DNA from 2 places in the Mumia qirimensis genome. Region 1 is predicted to be linked to the other one. Evidence: predicted binding sites of a transcription regulator. Region 1 holds the regulator's gene; the other holds the start of a gene.

The links. The regulator HrcA, encoded in region 1, represses chaperone genes, less so after heat shock. The targets are predictions, from matches to a motif close to TTGGCACTCGNNNNNNNCGAGTGCCAA.
Region 2: the regulator HrcA is predicted to act here: its motif matches at 2,202-2,228, upstream of groES (co-chaperone GroES).

The regions. Positions count from the first base shown of each region.
Region 1 covers NZ_CP162023.1:1,698,026-1,701,438, forward strand. The annotation lists gene AB3M34_RS08195 (ABC transporter permease subunit) at 1-74, shown strand, start outside; gene AB3M34_RS08200 (DUF3097 domain-containing protein) at 91-942, opposite strand; gene hrcA (heat-inducible transcriptional repressor HrcA) at 1,069-2,088, shown strand; gene dnaJ (molecular chaperone DnaJ) at 2,120-3,262, shown strand; gene AB3M34_RS08215 (PhoH family protein) at 3,391-3,413, shown strand, end outside.
Region 2 covers NZ_CP162023.1:3,799,784-3,803,196, forward strand. The annotation lists gene groL (chaperonin GroEL) at 66-1,643, opposite strand; gene groES (co-chaperone GroES) at 1,751-2,050, opposite strand; gene AB3M34_RS18325 (class I SAM-dependent methyltransferase) at 2,257-3,413, shown strand, end outside.

The sequences.
Region 1 (3,413 bases):
CGGCGCTCGTGCTCGCGCTGGCGCTCGGACTGGGAGGGCTGTGCTTCTGGCGGATCCGCGCCGACGCGCCGTAGTCCTCGCAGCCGGTGCTCAGCGCGTGACGAAGTCGATGAGCTCCTCGACGCGTCCGAGCAGCGCCGGCTCGAGGTCGGCGTACGACCGGACCGACCCGAGGATGCGCTTCCACGCGTGAGCGATGTCGGCCTGCGAGCGGTGTGGCCAGCCGAGAGACTGGCAGATGCCGTGCTTCCACGACATGCTGCGCGGGATCACCGGCCACTTCTCGAGGCCGACTCGCTCCGGCTTCACCCCTTGCCAGATGTCGACGTAGGGGTGGCCGACGACGAGGACGTGCTGCTTGTACGGCCCGCGGAGCACCGCCTGGGCGATGCGGGACTCCTTCGAGCCGGGGACGAGGTGGTCGACGAGGACGCCGAGGTCGCGTCCCGGTCCCGGCTTGAAGCGCGCCACCACCGACGGCAGGTCGTCGACGCCCTCGAGGTACTCGACCGCGACCCCCTCCACCCGGAGGTCGTCGCCCCACACCTTCTCGACGAGCTCCGCGTCGTGTCGGCCCTCGACGTAGATGCGGCTCGCTCGCGCGACCCGCGCCTTCGTGTCCTGGACCGCGACGGAGCCGGAGGCGGTGTGAGTAGGCCGCGCCGGAGCAGCAGGGCGTGCCGGCGCGTTCAGGACGACCGGCTTGCCCTCCAGCAGGAAGCCCGGACCCAGGAGGAACGTCCGGCGTTTGCCGCGCCGGTCCTCGAGGTCGACGGTGCCGAGATCGCGGTCGGTACGGATGATCGCGCCGCAGAAGTCGGTCTCGACCTCCTCGACGACCATGCCGATCTCGGCCTCGACCTCGGTGGAGCGCCCGCGTTTGGGGACGCGCCAGTCGCCGGACAGGACGTCGGAGCCGTATCGGTCGTGAGCCACGAGCAGCAAACTAGCGGTTCGGGACGCGTCGGACCGGGAGCCACACGCGGCTGGTGCGGCTGGCTAGACTGGCACTCAGGGCGCGTGAGTGCCAAGGGCCGTGCTGGACGAGGAGGGATCGTGGCAGAGGTCGTGCTCGACGAGCGCAAGCTGGCCGTGCTGCGTGCCATCGTCGAGGACTACGTGGCGACGCAGGAGCCGGTCGGCTCCCGCGCCCTCGTCGACCGCCATCAGCTCGGTGTCTCGCCGGCGACGGTGCGCAACGACATGGCGATCCTCGAGGAGCACGGGTTCATCGCCCAGCCGCACACGAGTGCCGGGCGGATCCCGACGGACAAGGGCTACCGTCTGTTCGTCGACCGGCTCGCCTCCGTGCGACGGCTGAGCACGCCGGAGCGTCGCGCGATCGAGTCCTTCCTCGACGGTGCCGTGGACGTCGACGACGTCGTGCAGCGCAGCGTGCGGCTGCTGTCGCAGCTCACCCACCAGGTGGCGCTCGTCCAGTACCCGACGCTCACCCGGTCCACCGTGCGGCACGTCGAGCTGGTGCCGATGGAGCGCGGACGCATCCTCGTGGTGCTCATCACCTCCTCCGGTCGCGTCGACCAGCGGATCGTGGAGCTCCCCGAGGAGCCCAACGACCTGCTCCTCGTCGAGCTGCGCGGCAAGGTGATCGGTGCGGCGGTCGGCCAACGTCTCCCGGACGCCTCGGCCGGTGTCGCCGACCTGATCACCACGTTCAGGCCTGAGGAGCAGCCGATCGTGACGGCGGTCGTCGCCACCTTGACCCGCGCGTTCTCCGACGAGCGCGCCGACGAGCGCGTCGCCGTCGGGGGCGCCGCCAACCTCGCCAGGTTCGGCGCCGACTTCGACACCTCGATCAAGCCGGTGCTCGAGGCGTTGGAGGAGCACGTCGTGCTGCTCAAGCTTCTCGGTGAGGCGACCTCGCCGAGCATGCTGACGGTGCGCATCGGTGCGGAGGTGCCGTACGAGGAGCTCTCGGCGACCTCGCTGGTCGCCACCGCGTACGGCACGAGCACGGAGCCCCTCGCCACCCTCGGCGTCGTCGGCCCCACCCGGATGGACTACCCGGGCACGATGGCGGCGGTGCGCGCCGTCGCCCGATACGTCGGCCAGACCCTCAGCGACTGAACAGAAGCGACCGAGAGACAGACAAGGACGCATGAGCCAGGACTACTACGAGACCCTCGGTGTCAGCCGTGACGCGAGCCCCGAGGAGATCAAGAAGGCGTACCGTCGGTTGGCGCGCGCCCTGCACCCGGACGTCAACCCTGATCCGGAGGCGCAGGAGCGCTTCAAGACCGTCACCGTGGCGTACGAGGTGCTGTCGGACCCCGAGAAGCGCTCGTTCTACGACCGTGGCGGCGATCCCCTGAGCAATGCCGGCGGCGGTGGTTTCGGTGCCGGCTTCTCGTTCAGCGACATCATGGACGCGTTCTTCGGCCAGCAGACGCAGCGCGGTCCGCGTGGTCGTACCCGCCGCGGCAACGACGCCCTCATCCGCATCAGCGTGTCGCTCGCCGACGCGGCCTTCGGCACGACCCGTGAGCTCAAGGTCGACACCGCGGTCGTGTGTGCGACGTGCCACGGCAACGGGTCCGCCGACGGTGCCGAGCCGGTGACCTGCCAGACGTGCCGGGGCAGGGGAGAGGTCCAGCACGTGCAGCGCTCGTTCCTGGGCGACATCCGTACGGCGCGCCAGTGCCCGACCTGCCAGGGCTTCGGCAGCGTCATCGTGAACCCGTGCGAGGAGTGCGCCGGCGACGGCCGTGTCCGCAGCCGCCGCACGCTCACGATCAAGGTTCCGGGCGGCGTCGACACCGGCACCCGGATCCAGCTCACCGGCGAGGGCGAGGTCGGCCCCGGAGGCGGCCCGGCCGCCGACCTGTACGTCGAGGTCGAGGTCGAGCCCCACCAGGTCTACACCCGCTCCGACGACGACCTCTATTGCGACGTCCGTGTCCCGATGACGGCCGCGGCGCTCGGCACCCAGATCGATCTGCCGACCCTCGAGGCCGACACCGGTGTCGATGCCGCCGAGGCGACGATCGCGTTCGACATCGCACCCGGGACCCAGTCCGGCGAGACGGTCACGATCCGCGGCCGCGGCGTCCCGCACCTGCGCGGTGTCGGGCGTGGCGACCTCCTCGTACGCGTCGTGGTGGAGACCCCGACGAGGCTCGACGACCGCCAGCGCGAGCTGCTCGGCCAGCTGGCGTCGGAGCGCGGCGAGGAGCTGGTCGAGCCGGAGTTCGCTGCTCCGCACCGTGGAGTCTTCGGCCGGATCCGCGACGTCTTCCGCTGATCGCCCCGGCCGGGCCCGATGCGCCCGGCCGAACGAGGACAGAATCACGCTCGCACACCGTCACCCGAGCCGCCTACGATGGAGTGGTCCGTACGACGCGAAGGAGAACTGCCCCCGAGGGGGCGCCGATGAGTACACCTGAACCCCTGCA
Region 2 (3,413 bases), 2.1 Mb from region 1:
GAAAGGCCCGCCCCGGGAGAGGGGCGGGCCTTCACGCGGAACCGATCAGTGCGCGTGCGCGCTGATCAGTCCTCGTCGGCCGGCTTCTCGACGATGAGCGTCTCGGTGGTGAGAAGCATCGCCGCGATCGAACCCGCGTTGGCGAGCGCCGAGCGCGTCACCTTCACCGGGTCGAGGACACCCTGGGCGACGAGGTCGCCGTACTCGCCGGTGGCCGCGTTGTAGCCCTGGCCGCTCTCGCGGACCTTGGCGACGACGACGTAGCCGTTCTCGCCACCGTTCTCGGCGATCCAGCGCAGCGGCTCGACGGTCGCCTTGCGGACGATCCCGACGCCGACGGCCTCTTCGCCGGTCAGGCCGAGGTCGCCGTCGAGGACCGCTGCAGCCGTGACGAGGGCAGAGCCGCCGCCGGCGACGATGCCCTCCTCGATGGCCGCACGGGTCGCGGAGACCGCGTCCTCGATGCGGTGCTTCTTCTCCTTGAGCTCGACCTCGGTCGCCGCACCCACCTGGATGACGCAGACGCCGCCGGCGAGCTTCGCGAGACGCTCCTGGAGCTTCTCACGGTCCCAGTCGGAGTCCGACGCCTCGATCTCCGCCTTGATCTGGTTGACGCGGGCGGAGACGTCCTCGTCGTTGCCGGAGCCGTCGATGATCGTGGTGGCGTCCTTGGTGACGACGACACGACGCGCCGTGCCCAGCTCCTCGAGCCCGATCTGGTCGAGCTTGAGGCCGAGGTCAGGGGTGACGACCTGGGCGCCGGTGAGGACCGCGAGGTCCTGGAGCATCGCCTTGCGGCGGTCGCCGAAGGCCGGAGCCTTGACCGCGACCGAGGTGAACGTGCCGCGGATCTTGTTGACGACGAGCGTCGACAGAGCCTCGCCCTCGATGTCCTCGGCGATGATCAGGAGCGACTTGCCCGCCTGGACGACCTTCTCCAGCAGCGGGAGGAGGTCGGAGACGGCCGAGATCTTGCCCTGGTTCACGAGGATGTAGGGCTCGTCGAGGACGGCCTCCATGCGCTCGGTGTCCGTGACCATGTAGGGCGACAGGTAACCCTTGTCGAACTGCATGCCCTCGGTGAAGTCGAGGTCGGTGCCCATGGTGTTGGACTCCTCGACGGTGATGACACCGTCCTTGCCGACCTTGTCGAACGCATCGGCGATCAGACCGCCGATGTGGGCGTCGCGCGCCGAGATGTTGGCGACGTGCGCCATGTCCTGCTTGTCGTCGACGTCGCGCGCCTGCTCGAGGAGCGCGGCGGAGACGGCCTCGACGGCCTTGTCGATGCCGCGCTTGAGCGCCATCGGGTTGGTGCCGGCGGCCACGGCGCGCAGGCCCTCGTGGACCATCGCCTGGGCGAGCACCGTCGCGGTCGTCGTGCCGTCACCGGCGACGTCGTTGGTCTTGGTGGCGACTTCCTTGGCGAGCTGCGCGCCGAGGTTCTCGAACGGGTCGTCGAGCTCGACCTCACGAGCGACGGTCACGCCGTCGTTGGTGATGGTCGGCGCGCCCCACTTCGAGTCGAGCACGACGTAGCGGCCCTTGGGACCCAGGGTCACCTTCACGGTGTTGGCCAGGGTGTCGACGCCACGCTCGAGCGAGCGACGAGCATTCTCGTCGAACTCAAGAATCTTGGGCATGGGGATCCTTCTTGTTGGTGTCGGACCCGCCGAGACACCGCGGGCCCGTGTGCTGCGGACGCGTGCGTACGCCCCAGCGGCCGATGACCGCCGGGGCGTGCACGTCGTTACTTCTCGATGACCGCGAGGACGTCGCGCGCCGACAGGATCAGGAACTCCTGGCCGTCGTACTTCACCTCGGTGCCGCCGTACTTGCTGAACACGACGACGTCGCCGACCTTGACGTCGACCGGGATGCGCTCGTCGCCATCCTCGTTGAAGCGGCCCGGGCCGACAGCCAGGACGGAGCCCTCGGTGGGCTTCTCCTTGGCGGTGTCCGGGATGACAAGACCCGAGGCAGTGGTCTGCTCCGCCTCAAGAATCTTGACGACGATACGGTCCTCGAGCGGCTTGATGGTGACCGACACTTGTCGACCTCCCCTTTCGGTGTTACCCCGTACGAATGACTGGGACTGTGGTCCAAGGAGGTGCTTCGTACGCACGCCGTCGCGGGAGCCGTGCGCCTCTGCACCGTTAGCACCCAGGATACGAGAGTGCTAACACCACCGTAGGACGGGGCTAGCACTCGGTCAAGCAGAGTGCCAGCTTCGAGGGGTGCTGGGAGACTGGGCGCATGGAGGTCTCCACGTTCGAACGGCTCCTCTCCCCCGAGGGGCAGCGACTCCTCCAGGAGGTCACCGACGCCCAGGACGAGGTCGACGACCTCGTCCTCGGCACCCGCCTCCGCCGCGACGGGCACGCGGGCGAGCTGGTGGCGGCAGCGACCGGCCAGGCGTCCCTGCGGCGACGCGCACGCACCAAGCTCGGCGGGGACGCCGCGGTCATGTGGTTCACGCCCGACGCGCTCGAGCAGGCGACGCGACCCGCCGTGGCGTCCCATCGCGCCGCACGCCTGCACACGCACGGCGTTCGCACCGTGCTCGACCTCGGGTGCGGCATCGGGGCGGACCTCGTCGCCATGGCCCGGGCCGGTCTCACGGTGCACGGCGTCGAGCGCGACCCGCTCCGTGCGGCCATGGCGCGTGCGAACCTGGCGGCACTCGGGCTCGACGGGACGGTCGAGGTCGCCGACGCCACCGCGGTCGACGTGGCGCCCTACGACGTGGCGTTCGTGGACCCTGCCCGACGTGACGGGCGCGGGAGGACCTTCGACCCCGACGCGTTCAGCCCGCCCTGGAGCTTCGTGAGCGGCCTCCTCCAGGAGCGTGGGGTGGCCAAGGTGCTCCCGGGGATCTCCCACGACCTCGTTTCCGAGGGCGTCGAGGCCGAGTGGGTGAGCGAACGCGGCAGCCTCGTCGAGGCTTGCCTGTGGGGCCGCAGGTTCGCGGGGACGCGGCGACGCGCGACCGTCCTCGGGGCGCACGGGGCCGCGACGCTCACCGAGAGCGAGGCACCTGCCGACGCAGAGGTTCGAGAGCCCGGAGCCTGGTGGTACGAGCCGGACGACGCCGTGATCCGAGCCGGGCTCGTCACCGGGGTCGCGGCCCTCGTCGGCGGGTGGCTCGTCGACCCGCACATCGCGTACGTCTCGAGCGACGCGCACGTGCCGACCCCGTACGCACGGGCGTTCCGGGTCGTCGAGGAGCTTCCGTACCGCGAGAAGCAGCTGCGCGCCGCCCTCCGCGATCGCGACGTCGGCACGCTGACGGTGAAGAAGCGTGGGGTGACGGTGGTCCCCGAGGCGTTGATCAAACGGCTCAGGCTGACCGGGTCGACCACCGCGACCGTCGTACTGACCCGCGTGGCGGGAGAAGGACGCGCCTTCCTGGT